Regions from separate parts of the Bradyrhizobium sp. SZCCHNR1098 genome, predicted to be linked through region 1. Evidence: predicted binding sites of a transcription regulator. Region 1 holds the regulator's gene; each other region holds the start of a gene.

Region 1 (6,435 bases):
GGCGCGCTGATCGCCGCAGGCGATCAAAACCGCGCGCCCGGCCTGTTGCGGGGGGCGCAAAGCCGCTAAAAGCGTGCCGCCGAAGACCACGCTGGCGAGGACCCCCGACCGCCTCGGCGCGAGGCCTCGGTCAACGAGGCAATGTTTGATGATGATCGTTCGATTCTTCGCCGCGGCTACCCTGCTGATGTCGCTGCTGCACTCCGCCATGGCCGCCGAAGCCATATTTCCGCCCGGCGTCCGCATCGGGCTCGCGCCGCTGGTGGGGCTCGCCAAGGCCAAGACGTTTTCCGGCTTCGAAACCGAGGACCAGAGCGTCAAGGTGCTGCTGACCGAACTGCCGGCGGCCGCCTATGGCGAGGTGAAGAATGCGTTTACCGCCAATCCCGCCGGGACCGGCAACGTCAAGCCGGAGAGCATCGAGACCGCCGCCGGCACCGCCTACTACACGGTTGAGAACGGTCGGGATGGCGCCACGCCGGTGCGGCGCTACTCGATGATCCTGCCCGGCAACGGCTTCTCCGGCTACGTGGCCGTGCAGATCCCGGAGACCGCGAGCCGGATCTACACCGACGATGCCGTGCGTCAGATGTTCGCCTCCGCCGTCGTCCGCAAGGACGTTCCCGTCGACGAGCAGCTCGCGATGATGCCGTTCAAGGTGACCGAGCTCTCCGGGTTCAAGACCATCCGCACGCTCGGGCCGGGTGCCTTGATCCTGGCCGACGGCGAAGAGGACAAGGGCTTCGAAGCCGCGCCCTTCGTGGTGATCGGGCTCGTGGCCGGGGTGGCCCCGGAGGCGGGCGACCGCGCGCGTGTCGCCCAGCAGGCGGCCACCACCATTCCGGGCGTCCGCGAAGCGCGCATCACGATGTCCGAGCCGATCCGCATCGACGGCCAGCCGGCCTACGAGACCCGGCTCGAAGCCACCAGCGGCAAGGACAATACGCCGGTGACCGTGGTGCAATGGCTGCGCTTCGGCGGGCCGAATACGCTGCGGATCATCGGCAGCGCGCCGCGCGATCAGTGGTCGGTAGCCTTCCCGCGCTTCCGCGCCGTCCGCGACGGCATCCAGCCGAGAGGCTGAGCCCAACTCGGTATCCAGACGCCGCGGTCTCATCGGCCGCGGTCCACTTGCCGCGACACGAACTACAAACTCGCGCCGACAAACAAGAAGCCACGGGCATCACCGCCCGTGGCTTCTTCGTTGGACTGACAGGACGGCAGGAGAAGACCTGCCTATGCTCGCCGTCACGCGGCGCTGTTCGACTGATCGTTGCTCGGCGCGGGCGCCGCCTTCGCGCCACCCTTGGACACGCCGACCAGCGCGGGACGCAGGATGCGCTCGCCGATCATGAAGCCGGCCTGCACGACCTGCACCACGGTGCCCGACGGCACCGACGAATCCGGGACCTCGTACATCGCCTGCTGGAAGTTGGGGTCGAACTTCTGTCCCGTCGGATCGAACTTCTTGACGCCGTTCTTCTCCAGCGTGTTGAGCAGCGAGCGCTCGGTGAGCTCGACGCCCTCGATCAACGATTTGAGGCCCGCATCGGCATTGGCGCGTGTCTCGGCCGGCACGGCATCGAGCGCGCGCTGCAGATTGTCGGCGATGTCGAGCACGTCGCGCGCGAAGCCGGTGATGCCGTACATGCGTGCATCGGCGACTTCACGGGCCGTCCGCTTGCGCAGGTTCTCCATCTCCGCCAGCGTGCGCAGCATCTTGTCGCGCGCGTCGGCCGCCTCCTTGGCAAGGGCCTCGGCCGAGCCGGTCTCAGGATCGTCGGGCATGATGTAGGGCTTGGAGACGACGGGGTCGCTGGCCTGCGCCGGGTTTTCCGGATCATTCTTATGCAGGTCGGGATCGGTCATGGACAGACTCGCAAGTTCGGCTGACGGGTTTTGGGGGTATGGGGCGGGATATCGTGCTTTGGGCGTCGAAAATCAAGCGCAGCCTGACCATCGCGCCCGGAGGCGCTGTCCGCGGGTTAACCATGCCACGCGTCAGCCACCCAGCAGCCGGCTGACCAGACGCGCGGCATAATCGACCGTCGGGATCACCCGGGCATAGTTGAGCCGGGTCGGACCGATGACACCGAGCACGCCGACGATGCGACCCGTGGCGTCGGAATAGGGCGACACGATCGTCGACGAGCCCGACAGCGAGAACAGCTTGTTCTCCGAGCCGATGAAGATGCGGACACCTTCCGCGCTCTCTGCCCGTCCGAGCAGATCGACGACGCCGCGCTTGGTCTCGAGATCGTCGAACAGCCGCCGCACGCGCTCGAGATCTTCGAGCGCATGCAGGTCCTCGAGCAGGTTGGCGTGGCCGCGCACGATGAGCTGCCGCTCGTCGCTGTCCCCTCCGGACCAGCTCGCGACACCGGCGGCGATCACCTTCTGCGTCAGCAGGTCGAGCTCGGCGCGATCATGCGCCAGCGCCGTCTCGAGCTCGAGCCGTGCTTCCGCCAGCGTCCGGCCTCTGATGCGGGCATTGAGGAAATTCGACGCCTCAGTCAGCGCCGAGGATGGCACGCCCGGCGGCAGAACCAGAACCCGGTTCTCGACCTGCCCGTCCTCGCCCACCAGCACGACCAGCGCACGCTCGGGCTCGAGCCTGACGAACTCGATGTGCTTCAGCCGGGTGTTGGATTTGGCGGTCAGAACCACGGCAGCGGCACGGGTCAGACCCGACAGCCGGGTCAGCGCCTCGTCCAGGGCGGCCTCGACCGATTGCGCCCGCCCGACCGCGGCGAGCTGGCTCTGGATCGATTGCTGCTCAGCCTCGGTCATGTCGCCGACCTGCATCAGGGCATCGACGAAGAAACGCAGGCCGGCCTCGGTCGGCAGCCGGCCGGCCGAGGTGTGCGGCGCGTAGATCAGGCCGAGCTGCTCGAGATCGGCCATGACGTTGCGCACCGAGGCCGGCGACAGCGGAACCGCGATCAGCCGCGAAATGTTGCGCGAGCCGACCGGCTCGCCGGTCGCCAGATAGCTTTCGACGATCTGCCGGAAGATCTCGCGCGAGCGCTCGTTGAGCTGCGCCAGACCGGCCGGCGGTGTCATCAGGTTGATCGGATCGTGGTGGGCCACCAGATGCTCTCCTCGCAACTGCCTATAATGTGTCCATGCGGCGGCTCGGTGGCAAGCCGGTCGTCGCGCGCTCTCGGGCGCGACGAGGCCATGATAAACCCTTGATAAGCCCTTGCCGCTGCCGGTCGCGGCTCCTACAAGGCCGGTCAAAGTCGGTCTTTCGCGCGCTTTCACGGAGAGAATCATGCGGCCGAGCCGCCGTGCACCGGATGAACTGCGGGCCGTGAGCCTGGAACGCGGCGTCGTCAAATACGCCGAGGGCTCCTGCCTGGTGAAGTTCGGCGACACCCATGTGCTGGTCACCGCCACGCTGGAAGACCGGCTGCCGCCCTGGCTCAAGGGCCAGGGGCGCGGCTGGATCACGGCCGAATACGGCATGCTGCCGCGCGCCACGCTGGAACGGACCCGGCGCGAGGCCTCCGCCGGCAAGCAGACCGGTCGCACCGTCGAGATCCAGCGTCTGATCGGCCGCTCGCTGCGCACCGCGATCGACCTGGAAGCGCTCGGCGAGCGCCAGATCACGGTCGATTGCGACGTGCTGCAGGCCGACGGCGGCACGCGCACGGCGTCGATCACCGGCGCCTGGGTGGCGCTGGCCGACTGCATCAAGTGGATGAAGTCGCGCAACATGATCAAGACCGAGGTGCTGCGCACCAACGTCGCCGCGATCTCGTGCGGCATCTACAACGGCACACCGGTGCTGGATCTCGACTACGCCGAGGATTCCGAGGCGGAGACCGACGCCAATTTCGTCATGACCGGCGACGGCCGCATCATCGAGGTGCAGGGCACGGCGGAGAAGACGCCGTTCACCGAGGCCGAGCTCCTGGCGCTGATGGCACTGGCCCGCAAGGGCGTGGCGCGACTGGTCGACCTGCAGAAGATGGCGGTCGCGTGAGTAGCGGTCATCGCAAGCTCACGGGGCGCCTCGTCATCGCGACCCACAATCCCGGCAAGCTTGCCGAGATGCGCGAGCTGCTCGCCCCCCATGGCGTCGAGGCGGTGTCGGCCGGCGATCTCGGCCTGGACGAGCCGGACGAGACCGGCGAGACCTTCCAGGCCAACGCCCGCATCAAGGCGGTCGCCGCGGCCAAGGCCGCGCAGCTTCCTGCCTTTGCCGACGATTCCGGCATCGTGGTTCATGCGCTCGATGGGGCGCCCGGGATCTATTCGGCGCGCTGGGCCGGACCGGACAAGGATTTCACCGGCGCGATGACGCGCATCGAGCGCCTACTGCAGGAGCGGGGCGCGAGGAGTGCCGACAAGCGCACCGCCCATTTCGTCTCGGCGCTGTGCGTGGCGTGGCCGGACGGTCATGTCGAGGAGGTCAAGGCGCGGGTCGACGGCACCCTGGTCTGGCCGCCGCGCGGCACGGCGGGCTTCGGCTACGACCCGATGTTCCTGCCCGAGGGCCACGACCGGACCTTCGGCGAGATGACCAGCATCGAGAAGCATGGCCTGCCGCCGCTCGGGCTCGGCCTGTCGCACCGGGCGCGCGCCTTCGTGAAGCTCGCGGAGATCTGCCTTGACCAACGCTGACAGCGAAGCGTTCGGCGTCTATGTGCACTGGCCGTTCTGCCTGTCGAAATGTCCGTATTGCGACTTCAACAGCCATGTCCGGCATGCCGCCATCGATCAGGACCGCTTCGCCCGCGCCTTTGCGCAGGAGATCGCGACCACGGCCGCCCGCATCGGGCCGCGCACCGTCACGTCGATTTTTCTCGGCGGCGGCACACCGTCGCTGATGCAGCCGCAGACGGTCGGCGCCATTCTCGACGCGATCGGCCGCCACTGGCACGTCGCTGGCGATGTCGAGGTGTCGCTCGAAGCCAATCCGACCAGCGTCGAGGCGACACGCTTTGCCGGCTATCGCGCCGCCGGCGTCAACCGGGTCTCGCTCGGCGTCCAGGCGATGGACGATGCGTCGCTCAAGATGCTGGGACGCCTGCACACCGCCGAGGAGGCGATGAAGGCGGTGGCGATCGCGCGCAATGCGTTCGAGCGTTATTCGTTCGATCTGATCTACGCCCGGCCCGACCAGACGCCGGCGATGTGGACCGAGGAGCTGACGCGCGCGATCGGTGAGGCGGCTGAGCACCTGTCGCTGTATCAACTGACGATCGAGGAAGGCACGCCGTTCTTCGGCCTGCACGCCGCAGGCAAGCTGAAGACGCCGGATGAAGGCCTGGCCCGGACCTTATACGACGTCACGCAGGAGATCTGTGGCCGTCACGGACTGCCGGCCTATGAGATCTCCAATCATGCCCGCCCGGGCGCGGAGTGCCGGCACAATCTGATCTATTGGCGCGGCCACGAATATGCCGGCATCGGCCCCGGCGCCCATGGTCGTCTCGACATCGGCGGCATCAGGCATGCGACCGCGACCGACAAGCGGCCGGAGGCCTGGCTGATGCGGGTGGAGTCCAACGGTCATGGTGTGATGACCGACGACGAGCTCAACCGCGAGGAGCGCGCCGACGAATTCCTGCTGATGGGGCTGCGTTTGGCCGAAGGCATCGACCCCAGGCGGTATGCCGCGATCTCCGGCCGTGCGCTCGATCCGCGCCGCATCGCGCTGCTGCGCGAGGAGGGCGCCATCGCGGTCGATCCGGATGGACGGCTGCGCGTGACTCAGGATGGCTTTCCGGTGCTCGACGCGGTCGTCGCCGATCTCGCCGCCTGAAGGATGCTGCGACTCACGTCGCGCTGAAGCTCTTCGGCGCGCCGGCGACCGTCTGTCCGCCACCCGAACCGACGCGCATCACGGCAAGCCCGCGCTCATTGGTGCCGTCGCTGCGGAACCGGAACAGCCCATCGATGCCGGCAAAGCCCGATGCATTGGTCAGGACATCGGGCGCGAAGCGCTGGTTGCCCTGGGTGCGCGCCAACGCGGCCACGAGCGCCACCGCATCGTAGGCGAGGGTTGCCGTGCGCACGGGATCGCCGCCGAACCGCGTCCGGTAGCGACCGGCGAAGGCGCGGAAGCCGGAGGGATCCGGCGCAGCATAGAGGCCACCCTGCAAGCTGGCGCTGGCATAGACGCGCGGATTGTCCCACAGCCCCGTGCCGAGCAACTGAATGTTGCGCAGATTGGCGCCGGCAGCGGTCAGCGCATCGGCCGTCGCCGCGACCGATTCGCCGTCGTCGGCCAGCAGCAGCGCATCGGCACCGCCGAGCGCCTGCGCCACCGTGCGCGCAGGCCCGGCGCGGTCGCTGGAATATTTCTCGAACGCAACGATGCGTCCGCCGCGGCGGCTGACCGCGGTCTTGAACGCACCCTCGACGACGGTTCCATAGGCATTGTCGGGCAGCAGCGCCGCGAACGAGCGTTTGCCGACGCTGGCG
Region 2 (6,435 bases), on a different contig from region 1:
GCCGGAATCGCCGGCACCGTGCTGGTGCTCTACGCCACGCTGCTTGCGCCGCTGATCCCCGATGCCGCCGCGCATTTCGTCATCGCCTCGGTGCTCGGCGCGCCGGCGTCGATCCTGATCAGCCTGATCATGGTGCCGGAGACGTCGAAGCAGCTCACCGGCGGCGCGCTCGGCGAGGAGACCCAGGCCACCTCGACGATGGACGCGATCGTCAAGGGCACCAGCGCCGGGCTCGAGCTGCTGATGAACATCGTCGCGCTGCTGCTGGTGCTGGTCGCGCTGGTGCATCTCGCCAACGCGATCCTGTCGCTGTTGCCCGCCATCGGCGGCGCCGACATCTCGCTGCAGCGGCTGCTCGGCCTCGTCATGGCGCCGGTGTGCTGGCTGATGGGCCTGCCGTGGTCAGAGGCCGTCACGGCCGGCAGCCTGATGGGCACCAAGACGGTCCTCAACGAGCTGATCGCCTATGTCGAGCTGGCGAAGCTCGATGCGACGGCGCTCGATCCGCGCGCGCGGCTGATCATGCTGTACGCGATGTGCGGCTTCGCCAACTTCGCCAGCCTCGGCATCATGATCGGTGGACTCGGTACGATGGCCCCGACACGGCGCGACGAGATCAACGCGCTCGGCCTCAAATCAATCGTCTCCGGCACCCTCACCACCTGCCTGATGGGTGCGATCGTCGGGCTGCTGACGTGAGCTGAGCTCGGTCGTCATCGGCAGCAGTTGCGGCACGATCCTCGCCATCACGAGCTGGGAGCCCTCCGCCGTGAGATGCGCATGATCGAACGACAGCGGGACGTCGCCGACCGTGAGCGGACAGCGGCCGTTCTCGCAGACCGCCGACAGGATCGAGATGTAGGACAGGCCTTCGCTCGTCGACAGCGCCGCCTGCATCGCCTGATCCAGCGCAAAGATATCGGACCGGACGAACGCAACGGGATCCGGCGACATGCCGCGCAAGGTGGCGCGCGCCAGCATCGAGGGCAGCCGCGCCCGGAATTGCACGGAGGGACCGAGCAGCACCACCGCAATGCCGGCCTCGCTGAGACGCGCCAGCGTCAGCCTGAGATCGCGCACCATACCGGCAAAGCGCGGCGGGCGGGCGTTCTCGAGCCAGTCCGCCGACATCACCACGAGATCGGGCCGCGCCGTCACGAAATAGTCGCGCATCTGGCTTGCCAGGGCGCGGCAGGCCGCGATCCCCTGCGTCTCCGCGCTGAAGGTCGGCATGCAGGTCGGCTGGCTCGCCTGCATGACGTTGACGGCCTGCGGATCGATGCTCGCGGCGAGGCCGTGATAGTAGTGGGCCGCAAAGCTGTCGCCCCACAGCAGCACATTGATCTTGCCGCTCACCGGACGGAGACAATCCCCGGGCACGCGCCCGTCCGGCGTCGTGAAGCAGGTGCCGTAGCGATAGACCGGCTTCATGTCGTAGGCGTTGTAGGCGTCCAGCCGCTGCGCCGCGCGGTCGGCGTCCGACACGGCGCTAGCGCGTAGCAGGCCGACGCCGCTGCCGGCCAGCAGCAGCAGGCTCGCCAGCGCCGCAAGACCGAAGGTCGCGCGCGGGGTCGCGGCGAGCTGGCGATTGCGGAACGGTTGCTCGATGAAGCGCCAGGACAACGTGGCGACCGCGACCGTGAGGGCAAACAACGCCACCCGCTCCCAGCCGTCGAGCGCCAGGCCGGGCTTGGCGAAGCGCGCGAAGGCGAACAGCGGCCAGTGCCACAGATACAGCGAATATGAGATGCGGCCGACGAACGCCGCTACGCCGAGCGGTGACAACGGGCTACGCGGCACATTGGCAACGCCGACGCCGCTCCACAGGAACAGCGCCGCGCCAAGGCATGGCGCGAGCGCGTCGACGCCGGGAAAGCCCGGTCCGGGGCGCAACGCCAGAATCGGCACCGCCATCAGCAGCAGCGACAGCGCGCGGGCGCCGCGCTGGGCGAGACCCGGCCGCGGTGCGGGAAGTCCGGAAATCGCGACCAGGCCGCCGAGCAGGAATTCCCAGGCGCGCGGTGGGCTGAGGAAGAACGCACTCGCGGACGCGCCGCCTCGCATCAGCAGCAGACCGAGCGCGAACGAACCAACAGCCAGCAGCGCCAGCGTGACCGGCAGCGCCAGCCGTCGCCCGCGCGCTATCAGCAACACGGCCCAGACCACGACGGGCAGTACCAGATAGAACTGCTCCTCGACGGCGAGCGACCAAGTGTGCAGCAGCGGCTTCTCGACCGCGGCGTGGTCGAAATAGCCGGACTGCTGCCAGAAGAAGATGTTCGAGGTGAAGGTGACGACGGCGGCCGCGGAACGGAAGAACTCGGCGCGCTCGGAGCCCAGCATGTCCTGCGACGCCGGGATCGCCGCGAACGCCACCATGGCGTAGAGCGCCGGCAGCAGCCGCCGCACCCGCCGCTCGTAGAATTGCGCGAACGAAAAGCGGCCCGCCGCCATCTCCGCGGCAATGAAGCCGGTGATCAGGTAGCCGGAGATGACGAAGAAGATGTCGACGCCGACGAAGCCGCCGAAGATCGCCGGCGCCTCGAAATGGAATGCGACAACGGAGAGCACCGCGATGGCGCGCAGCCAGTCGATGTCCTCGCGATGGGCGGCACCTGAAGCCGAACCGGCGCCCGCGTTGGCGATGCGAGGCTGCACCGATGCGCGCGTGCGAGGCGCGCGCGGGATCGTGGGAGCGAACTGGACGACGAAGCGCGGCAACGGGACGGGTACGCCTTTACGCAAGCCCGCGGCGAACACCTCTTACGGATTCGTCGCCGGCCCATCCGTCCCAGTGACGCGAGACCGGATGTCAACACACACGCGCGATGGGACCGCTGTCCATCGCACGCAAATGTTTCCATCCATTTCTGTCGGCTTTACGTCGACAGTTCGACGGTTTTGAAGTCGGCCGGCAGGATCACTTCCAGCAGCTCGACGTCGTCGGAATAGTCGAGGATCATGTGCCGGATCTTCGGCGGCTGGGTCCAGCAACTGCCCTCCTGCATCAGCGTCTCGCCGACGCCTTCGAGGTAGCTCTTCACCCAGCCCTTGAGCACATAGACCATCTGGAAGTCGACCGCATGGGTGTGCAGCTTGGAGACTTCCTGCGGATTGCACGGCGGCAGCATGCGGATGACATGCGCGCGCGCCAAACCGTGCGTCGCGTCGGCGATGCCGAGGTCGCGGTAAACAGCATAGGCGCGCAGGCCGTCGGCCTTGAAGTCCTCCTCGCGGTGATGGCTGATGGCGACCTTCTGTTTGCGCCGGCGCGGCGCCGGCGCTGGTCGCCCCTTGCTCGCGAGCGCCTTGCGCGCCGAGGGCGCAGCCGCCCTACCCGGCTTGGCAGGCGCCGCGGAGGCGGTCTTCGCCGTCGGCTTTGTTTTTGCGGTTTTTCGCGGCGCGGCTTTCGCGGCGGCGCGTGATGCTGATTTGGCGGTGCGGCTCTTCTTGGCCATGGCGCTCTCCCTGCGTGTCCTCGCACGCGAGGATAGCACAACCTGCCGCTTTGCGGTTCGACCGATCGACGACCTCAACAGGGCCGAGGCAGCGCTTAACCCGGATGAGCGAAACGACATCCGGGGACTCACGCGCGTCCGCGTTGAACCCGGATATCGCTTCGCTCATCCGGGCTACGCGTCAGCCTCAATGCAGCCGGAAGATGCCGTCGACGGCGCGCAGCTCGGCCGGCTTGATCAGCTTGGAATGCGCCACCGTGACCGAGTACAAGGGGCCCTCGATCTTCTCCTGCCAGAACGCCAGGAAGTCCTGCAGCGCGGGGAATTTCGGAAACAGGTCGTAGTTCTGCCAGACATAGGTCTGCAGCAGCGAGCGGTGATCCGGCATCCGATACAGGATCTGCGCCGTCGTCAGCCCGTAACCCAGCACCTGTTTCCGAAAGTCCTCGGAAACCTCAACCTTCGACACCATGCCAACCTCCGTTTCTGGAGCGCATGTCCGTGTGGCCAACCGGGATCGAGCCACCCGGCAAAGATGCGCTCACTGCCAAGAAATGTGACGCATGTCCTCAACCCATCTCAAGCTTAAATGTTTAACGACATGTTGAAAAATGCTGCATTAGCAGCCACTTAGCCCAGGTGCTAATACGGGGTTTCATGGTTCGTTCCGCTCCCGTTAACGCTATCGGAACGCTTTGGCAGAGCCCGCAGTTGACTGCTAATTTTTCTGCTACAAGCCCTTGTCCGGCTGAATGCTCTCCCCTAAATCCAGCCCACGTGCTGGCACTCGCCGGCACCGACTGCCAAAATTCCAGAAACTGACAATCGCCTCAATAGCTTAGGAGGACTGTATGGCTTTCCGTCCGCTTCACGACCGCGTCGTGGTCAAGCGCATCGACGCCGAAGAGAAGACCGCTGGCGGCATCATCATCCCCGACTCGGCCAAGGAGAAGCCCTCGCAGGGTGAAGTGATCGCGGTGGGCCCGGGCGCCCGCGACGAGAGCGGCAAGCTGGTCCCGCTCGACGTCCAGGTCGGTGATCGCGTGTTGTTCGGCAAGTGGTCGGGCACCGAGGTCAAGATCGACGGCCAGGAGCTGCTGATCATGAAGGAAAGCGACATCATGGGCGTGCTCACCGACACCGCGTCGAAGAAGAAGGCCGCCTAAGCCCAACCCGCTCAACGCTCACCCTGAGGAGCGCCTGCGGGCGCCCTGCCCAGGGTGAGACGACCAATTCAACTCAGGGAAACCCAATATGTCAGCAAAAGACGTTAAGTTCGGCGTCGACGCCCGCGATCGCATGCTGCGCGGCGTGGACATCCTCGCCAATGCCGTCAAGGTCACGCTCGGCCCGAAGGGCCGCAACGTCGTCCTCGACAAGTCGTTCGGCGCTCCCCGCATCACCAAGGACGGCGTCACCGTCGCCAAGGAGATCGAGCTCGACGACAAGTTCGAGAACATGGGCGCGCAGATGGTGCGCGAAGTCGCCTCCAAGTCCGCTGATGCGGCCGGCGACGGCACCACCACCGCGACCGTGCTGGCCCAGGCCATCGTGCGCGAAGGCGCCAAGGCGGTTGCCGCCGGCATGAACCCGATGGATCTGAAGCGCGGCATCGACCTCGCGGTCGAAGCGGTCGTCGCCGATCTCGTCAAGAACTCCAAGAAGGTCACGTCGAACGACGAGATCGCCCAGGTCGGCACCATCTCCGCCAACGGCGACGCCGAGATCGGCAAGTTCCTCGCCGACGCCATGAAGAAGGTCGGCAACGAGGGTGTCATCACCGTCGAGGAAGCCAAGTCGCTAGAGACCGAGCTCGACGTCGTCGAGGGCATGCAGTTCGACCGCGGCTACATCTCGCCCTACTTCGTCACCAACGCCGACAAGATGCGCGTCGAGATGGATGACGCCTACATCCTGATCAACGAGAAGAAGCTCTCCTCGCTGAACGAGCTGCTGCCGCTGCTCGAGGCCGTGGTGCAGACCGGCAAGCCGCTGGTCATCGTCGCCGAGGACGTCGAGGGCGAGGCGCTGGCCACCCTGGTCGTCAACCGCCTGCGTGGCGGCCTGAAGGTCGCGGCCGTCAAGGCTCCGGGCTTCGGCGATCGCCGCAAGGCCATGCTGCAGGACATCGCGATCCTGACCGGTGGCCAGGCGATCTCGGAAGATCTCGGCATCAAGCTCGAGAACGTCACGCTCGCCATGCTCGGTCGCGCCAAGAAGGTGATGATCGACAAGGAGAACACCACGATCGTCAACGGCGCCGGCAAGAAGGCCGACATCGAGGCGCGCGTTCAGCAGATCAAGGCGCAGATCGAGGAGACCACCTCGGACTACGACCGTGAGAAGCTGCAGGAGCGTCTGGCCAAGCTCGCCGGCGGCGTCGCGGTGATCCGCGTCGGCGGCGCGACCGAGATCGAGGTCAAGGAGCGCAAGGATCGCGTGGATGACGCGATGCATGCGACCCGCGCGGCTGTCGAGGAAGGCATCCTGCCGGGCGGCGGCGTCGCCCTGCTCCGGGCTTCCGAGCAGCTCAAGGGCCTGCGCACCAAGAACGACGACCAGAAGACCGGCATCGAGATCGTCCGCAAGGCGCTCTCCGCCCCGGCCCGCCAGATCGCGATCAACGCGGGCGAGGACGGCTCGGTGATCGTCGGCAAGATCTTGGAGAAGGACCAGTACGCCTACGGCTTCGACAGCCAGACCGGCGAGTACGGCAACCTGGTCTCCAAGGGCATCATCGACCCGACCAAGGTGGTTCGCGCCGCGATCCAGAACGCCGCCTCCGTGGCTGCGCTGCTGATCACGACCGAAGCCATGGTCGCCGAGCTGCCGAAGAAGAACGCCGGCGGCCCCGCAATGCCTCCGGGCGGCGGCATGGGCGGCATGGACTTCTAAGGTCCAGCCTCCTCAAGAGATACGAAGGGCGCGGCGAAAGCCGCGCCCTTTTTGTTTCGCCGGGGCCCGAATGTCGCCGGGG
Region 3 (6,435 bases), on a different contig from region 1:
AGCGCGCCAACGCCCGCATCGAGGAGCTGCAGCACGCCCAGGCCCCGCAGGGCCAGTCCGGCGGCTTCCTCGATTCGATGCGCGACAGCATCTTCGGCTCGGGCAGCCGCGGCTCGGTCCCCAACGTGCCGCCGCCGTCGCAGAGCCGCCCGGTCTGGAACAGCGGCCAGGCGATGCCCCCGGGCTACCAGGGCCAGCCCGGCTATCCCGGCCAGCCCAGCTCCTATGACCAGGGCGGCTTCGGCCAGCCGCGCGGCGGCATGTTCGGCGGTGGAGGCGGCTCGTTCCTCGGCACGGCGGCGGCCGCAGCGGCCGGCATGGTCGGCGGCTCGCTGCTGCTCGGCGGCATCCGCTCGATGATGGGCGGCGGATCGCATCAGGCGTTCGGTGACACCACGATCATCGAGGAGCGGGGCGGCGGTGCCAGCCCGTGGAGCGGCGACCAGTCCGGCGGCTCGCTGGCGCGCGACGCCGGTCTCGACGACATCGGCCGCCCGGGCGGCGACGGCGGCCGGGCCGGCCTGTTCGACCAGGCGAGCCATGACGACAGCGGCAATGACAGCGACGCGGCCGACTTCGATGCCGATGACGGCTATGGCGACGACGACGGTGGCAGCGACTACGCGTGAAGCTCCCGGGTCGCAGCCAACTCAAGAATGCAAAGGCTGCCCCCACGGGCGGCCTTTTTCTGTTGCTGATGTCGTGCAGCGGCGGTCGTCAGAGCACGATGACCCGGGCACCGACGTTCACGCGGCCATAGAGGTCGATGACGTCCTCGTTGCGCATCCGGATACATCCTGACGAGACGTTGGTGCCGATCGTCCACGGCTCGTTCGAGCCGTGGATCCGATACAGCGACGAGCCGAGATACATCGCGCGTGCGCCGAGCGGGTTCTGCGGTCCGCCCTCCATGTGCCGCGGCAGGTCGGGCCGGCGCGCGAGCATTTCCGGCGGCGGCGTCCAGTCCGGCCATTCGCGCTTGGCCGAGATCGTCTTCACGCCCGACCAGGTGAAGCCGGGGCGGCCGACGCCGATGCCATAGCGGAGCGCCCTGCCCTCGCCCTGGACCAGATAGAGGAACTTGTTCGGCGTATCGATGACGATCGTGCCCGGCCGTTCTTTGCCGTCATAGTCAACGATCTGTTTCTCGTATTTCGGATCGAGCGGCCGCTGCGTCTGCTCATAGGCCTCCTCATCCGGCAATCCCTGCTGCGGGACCATGCCCGGCGCCAGCCGCTGCGGCTCGTAGTAGGACGGCTGCTGCTGGTACATCGGCTGTCCCGGCGGAGGCGCGCCGCGGCCGCCTTGCGGATCCCCGAACAGGAATTCGATGAAGCCGCCACCCATGCGCGAGCGTTCGACATAGGCGGTGCGCACCGGCGCGGACTGCTGCGGCGGGCCGCTATAGATCACGGTCGGCTGCTGAAATCCCTGGGCCGCGGCGCGGCCCAGACCTGCATGGAAAACGCATGCGCCGGCCAGCAGCGCTGCGGATACTGATTTGAACATCGACGTACTCTGTACTGTTTCGTCTGAAGACTGTTCATCGCGCGAGGCAAATGCGCCGCCGCGTATCGTCAATAAAGAGCAAAACCCGATCGCTTTGGTAAACGCGGGAGGCGCCGGGATTCACCATCGCCGCATACGTCGGCGGTTTTGATCGCTAGCGTTTATTTTGCGTGAAGGCCGGCGGAGCATGGTTAATCGTTGACGCACGATGCACGTCAGCGTTGCTCAGCGGCGGTTCCTGGCGTGAACGCGATGTTAAATAGCCTTTGCGTAGAACTGATCCGAGCAAAAGGTCAGGGATACTATCATGGCGGTTCGCAAGCGTTTCCGTATCGAAGAAGCAATCGTCGGCCATATGCCGGAGCCTGAATTCGTGGGCGGCGAGATCGGCCCCAACCACAAGGAAATCATGGACGAGCTCCGCGCGATCCGCTCCCAGATGGCCAATGCGATCCGCAGCGGCGGCAGCAACACGGCGAACGCCGCCATCGAAGAGTCCGCCGCACGCGAGGTCGCCGAAGCGCGCGCGCTGCTCGAGACCTATCGTGCCCAGATCGAGCAGTGCGAAAAGCTCAAGGTCGAGCTCGACCTGATCCACGACGCGATCAACCGCACCAAGGGCGAGATCGCGACCCTCCATGCCAAGAGCTTCAACGGCGAGGAGATGGCCAAGGTCAACGGCGAGCTCGGCGCGGTCGTCGGCGGCACCGAGCAGGCGACGCAGCAGATCCTCGAAGCCGCGGAGGCGATCGACCAGGCCGCCAGCGCGCTGTCCAAGGTGGACTCGGCCGACCAGCAGAAGATCCTGAGCGAAGAGATCCAGGAGCGGGTGGTCTCGATCTTCGAGGCCTGCAACTTCCAGGACCTGACCGGCCAGCGCATCAACAAGGTCATGACCACGATGAAGTTCATCGAGCACCACATCGTGGTGATGATGGACATCTGGGGCGGCGTCGACGCCATCAAGGCGCATACGCCGCCGATCGTCGACCACCGCGAGGGCGACGCCCGGCTGCTGAACGGCCCGAAGGCGGAAGGTGACGTCGGCCACGCTTCGCAGGACGACATCGACGCGATGTTCAACTGAGCTCATCCTGCCTGACCGGCGGCCACGCCGGCCAGGGACGGCACCGAGCAGCACCAAGCAAAACGCCGGCGCTTTCGCCGGCGTTTTTCGTTTGGCTTTTGGGTGTGGCCGGGGCTTGTCGCGAGGGCTTCGCCCGGATCTCAGGCGCGCGGTCCGCAGCGGACGTAGACCATCGTCTGGTAACGGGTCGCCGCATCCTTGTCGACGAAGCGGGTGATCAGCACACGGCCGTCAAAGGAGACGACCTCGCGGTCCTGCTCGCCGCCGGGCGGTCCGGCCGGGCCGATGTAGTTCTTGCCGCTGGCCGAGCCCTTCAGGCGCAGCTCCTGGGGAGTCGCCTGGTCGGCCAGATGCATCACGACACCGCCGGACGTGCCCGCCCCGATGACGTAGGGCTGTTTGCACTGCGCCAACGCCATCTTCTCGGTGCGCGGACGGTCGTTGGGGTTGTTGTAAGCGGCGAGGCCCCATTTGCCGACGAGATCCTCGGGGCGGATCGTCGCCGGAACCTCGGGCTCGACCGGCGCCTCGGTCTGCATGGGGGGCGACGGCGACAGGCTGAAGCCCGTGCACGCTCCCAGAAGCATCGTGAGCGCCGACGCGATCGCGAGATTGGCAACCGGCCGCGCGCACCGTGAACTCGTCATGGCATCCCCTTAGGAACAAGATCGTGGCTGCCCCGTCCGGCAACCAAACCCAAAACGCTCGTCAGAGCAATGACGTCGGATGACGACGCCGCTCCACTAACATGTCTGGCCCGGGACAACATCCCCTAACAGCCTCAAGAACGGCTTAACTGCCGGCCGTTGCTTGACAGGAACAGCCGCAAGCCATATTTCCCCGAGCGGTCTTTAGCACTCGGAGGGCGCGATTGCTAAGGCTGCGAGCCAGTTGGCGCCAAGTGGGCGTCAAATGTGGCCGCATTCAGATTTCCTCCGACAGCAACAACTTATCCAAGCACCCCAAAAGGGATCCGTCATGGCCAAATCGAAGTTTCGTCCCCTGCACGACCGCGTCGTGGTTAAGCGCATCGACGCCGAAGAGAAGACCAAGGGCGGCATCATCATTCCCGACAGCGCCAAGGAAAAGCCCTCGCAGGGCGAAGTCGTCGCCGTCGGCCCGGGCGGCCGTGATGAGAGCGGCAAGCTGATCCCGATCGACGTCAAGGTCGGCGACCGCGTGCTGTTCGGCAAGTGGTCCGGAACCGAGGTCAAGCTGGACGGCGAGGAGCTCCTGATCATGAAGGAGTCCGACATCATGGGCGTCGTCGCCTGATCCCGACCTGCCGGGGGCGGCGATCAGCCGCCCCGGGCGAAAATGCTCTGCAACCTCGTTCCGGCGACAGACGGGCGATCACGCCCCTCGCCGTCGAGGTCTACTCCAGGAGAATTTTGAAATGGCAGCCAAGGACGTCAAATTCGCCGGCGACGCACGCGACCGCATGCTGCGCGGCGTCGACATTCTCGCCAACGCGGTCAAGGTGACGCTCGGCCCGAAGGGCCGCAACGTCGTCATCGAGAAGAGCTTCGGCGCTCCGCGCATCACCAAGGACGGCGTCACCGTCGCCAAGGAGATCGAGCTGGAGGACAAGTTCGAGAACATGGGCGCGCAGATGCTGCGCGAGGTCGCCTCCAAGACCAACGACACCGCCGGTGACGGCACAACCACCGCGACCGTGCTGGCCCAGGCCATCGTGCGCGAGGGCGCCAAGGCGGTTGCCGCCGGCATGAACCCGATGGATCTCAAGCGCGGCATCGACATCGCGGTCGCCGCCGTGATCAAGGACATCGAGAAGCGCGCCAAGCCTGTCGCCTCGTCCTCCGAGGTCGCCCAGGTCGGCACCATCTCCGCCAATGGCGACGCCGCGATCGGCAAGATGATCGCCCAGGCGATGCAGAAGGTCGGCAACGAGGGCGTCATCACGGTCGAGGAGAACAAGTCGCTCGATACCGAGGTCGACATCGTCGAAGGCATGAAGTTCGACCGCGGCTATCTCTCGCCCTACTTCGTCACCAACGCCGAGAAAATGACGGCCGAGCTCGACGACGTCTACGTGCTCTTGCACGAGAAGAAGCTGTCCGGCCTGCAGGCCATGCTGCCGGTGCTCGAAGCCGTGGTGCAGTCGGGCCGTCCGCTGCTGATCATCGCCGAGGACGTCGAGGGCGAGGCGCTGGCGACGCTGGTCGTCAACCGCCTGCGCGGCGGCCTCAAGGTTGCCGCCGTCAAGGCGCCGGGCTTCGGTGATCGCCGCAAGGCGATGCTCGAGGACATCGCGATCCTGACCGGCGGTCAGCTGATCTCGGAAGACCTCGGCATGAAGCTCGAGAACGTCACGGTGAAGATGCTCGGCCGCGCCAAGAAGGTCGTGATCGACAAGGAGAACACCACGATCGTCAACGGCGCCGGCAAGAAGGCCGACATCGAGGCGCGCGTCGGCCAGATCAAGGCGCAGATCGAGGAGACCACCTCGGACTACGACCGCGAGAAGCTGCAGGAGCGTCTGGCCAAGCTCGCCGGCGGCGTCGCGGTGATCCGCGTCGGCGGCGCGACCGAGATCGAGGTCAAGGAGAAGAAGGATCGCGTCGAGGACGCCCTCAACGCGACCCGCGCTGCGGTGCAGGAAGGCATCGTCCCCGGCGGTGGCGTCGCGCTGCTGCGCGCCAAGAAGGCGGTCGGCCGCATCACCAACGCCAATTCGGATGTCCAGGCCGGCATCAACATCGTGCTGAAGGCGCTCGAGGCTCCGATCCGCCAGATCTCCGAGAACGCCGGCGTCGAGGGCTCGATCGTGGTCGGCAAGATCCTGGACGAGAAGTCCGAGACCTTCGGCTTCGACGCCCAGACCGAGGACTATGTCGACATGGTCGCCAAGGGCATCATCGACCCGGCCAAGGTGGTCCGCACCGCGCTGCAGGACGCCTCGTCGGTCGCCGGCCTCCTGGTCACCACCGAGGCCATGGTCGCCGAGCTGCCGAAGGACGCGGCTCCCGCGATGCCGGCCGGCGGCGGCATGGGTGGAATGGGCGGCATGGGCTTCTGAGCCCCCCTTGCATCACCGAGACGTTCAGGAAGGCCGCCTCCGGGCGGCCTTCTTTTTGGCCGAGTGTCCGCGCCCGGGGGTGCAGCGATCGCAAATCGGCGCTACAGCTTAAGGCCGATTCTGCCCCCACAAGGATTTTCAGATGCGCGCGATTTTGCTTGCGCTGGCCGTGATTGCAGCGGCCGCGCCGGAACTCGGTTGGGCCCAGAGCAAGAGCGGGACCAAGGCCCCCGCCAACGAGACTCGGTATTTCACCGCGATCGACGGCCTGATGGACGGCAATGCCGACGTGATCCTGAAGGAGACGCGCCAGGGCAAGACCGTCACCGCCGCCACGCTCGACGTCTGCTATCCCGTCGCAAAGAATTCGGATCGCAAGGACCGCTTCGTGGTCAGCCTCACCGTCAATGGCCAGACCTTGACCGGTGCGACCCAGAGCAACGGCGCCAAGGAGCCGGTCACGGTGAAGCTGAATCGCAAGCCGACCGGCGACACGTTCGAGTTCCGCGGACAGATCGCGATCGGCAAGACCGTCACCGAGGTGGCGTCGACCGACAATTCCGACGTCAGCGAGAAAGAGTTCCAGGAGAGCCAGTCGAGCGACGACGGCATCAGCGCCCAGCCGAAGGACTTCACCGACGTCTCGCCCGAGGCGGTCTCGGTCCGGCTCAAGCTCGACGCGGTGACCGACTTCCTCAAGAGCCTGAAGGGCGAGAACGTCGAAGTTTCGCTGTCGAGCCTCATCGTGAGCTGCGACGCACTGCGCGCGGGCGAGCAGACCATCAGCATGACCGTCGAC

What was found. Region 1 encodes HrcA, which represses chaperone genes, less so after heat shock. Its sites were predicted from a motif close to GTTAGCACTCNCNNNNNGNGAGTGCTAAC; they were not measured.
Region 2: groES (co-chaperone GroES) is a predicted target of HrcA. The motif match lies at 4,238-4,266, and genes of this name have one in related genera.
Region 3: groES (co-chaperone GroES) is a predicted target of HrcA. The motif match lies at 3,447-3,475, and genes of this name have one in related genera.

The regions. Positions count from the first base shown of each region.
Region 1 is NZ_JAUEXY010000001.1:448,558-454,992, forward strand. Features, by position in the region: gene QX135_RS02025 (hypothetical protein) at 149-1,084, shown strand; gene grpE (nucleotide exchange factor GrpE) at 1,249-1,869, opposite strand; gene hrcA (heat-inducible transcriptional repressor HrcA) at 2,002-3,090, opposite strand; gene rph (ribonuclease PH) at 3,275-3,988, shown strand; gene rdgB (RdgB/HAM1 family non-canonical purine NTP pyrophosphatase) at 3,985-4,629, shown strand; gene hemW (radical SAM family heme chaperone HemW) at 4,616-5,773, shown strand; gene QX135_RS02055 (penicillin-binding protein activator) at 5,787-6,435, opposite strand, start outside.
Region 2 is NZ_JAUEXY010000003.1:308,587-315,021, reverse strand. Features, by position in the region: gene QX135_RS09570 (NupC/NupG family nucleoside CNT transporter) at 1-699, shown strand, start outside; gene QX135_RS09565 (acyltransferase family protein) at 637-2,658, opposite strand; gene QX135_RS09560 (cupin domain-containing protein) at 2,880-3,458, opposite strand; gene QX135_RS09555 (usg protein) at 3,646-3,930, opposite strand; gene groES (co-chaperone GroES) at 4,310-4,624, shown strand; gene groL (chaperonin GroEL) at 4,713-6,353, shown strand.
Region 3 is NZ_JAUEXY010000005.1:80,264-86,698, forward strand. Features, by position in the region: gene QX135_RS13030 (DUF2076 domain-containing protein) at 1-629, shown strand, start outside; gene QX135_RS13035 (L,D-transpeptidase) at 718-1,509, opposite strand; gene QX135_RS13040 (protein phosphatase CheZ) at 1,817-2,596, shown strand; gene QX135_RS13045 (hypothetical protein) at 2,737-3,243, opposite strand; gene groES (co-chaperone GroES) at 3,575-3,871, shown strand; gene groL (chaperonin GroEL) at 3,993-5,636, shown strand; gene QX135_RS13060 (hypothetical protein) at 5,779-6,435, shown strand, end outside.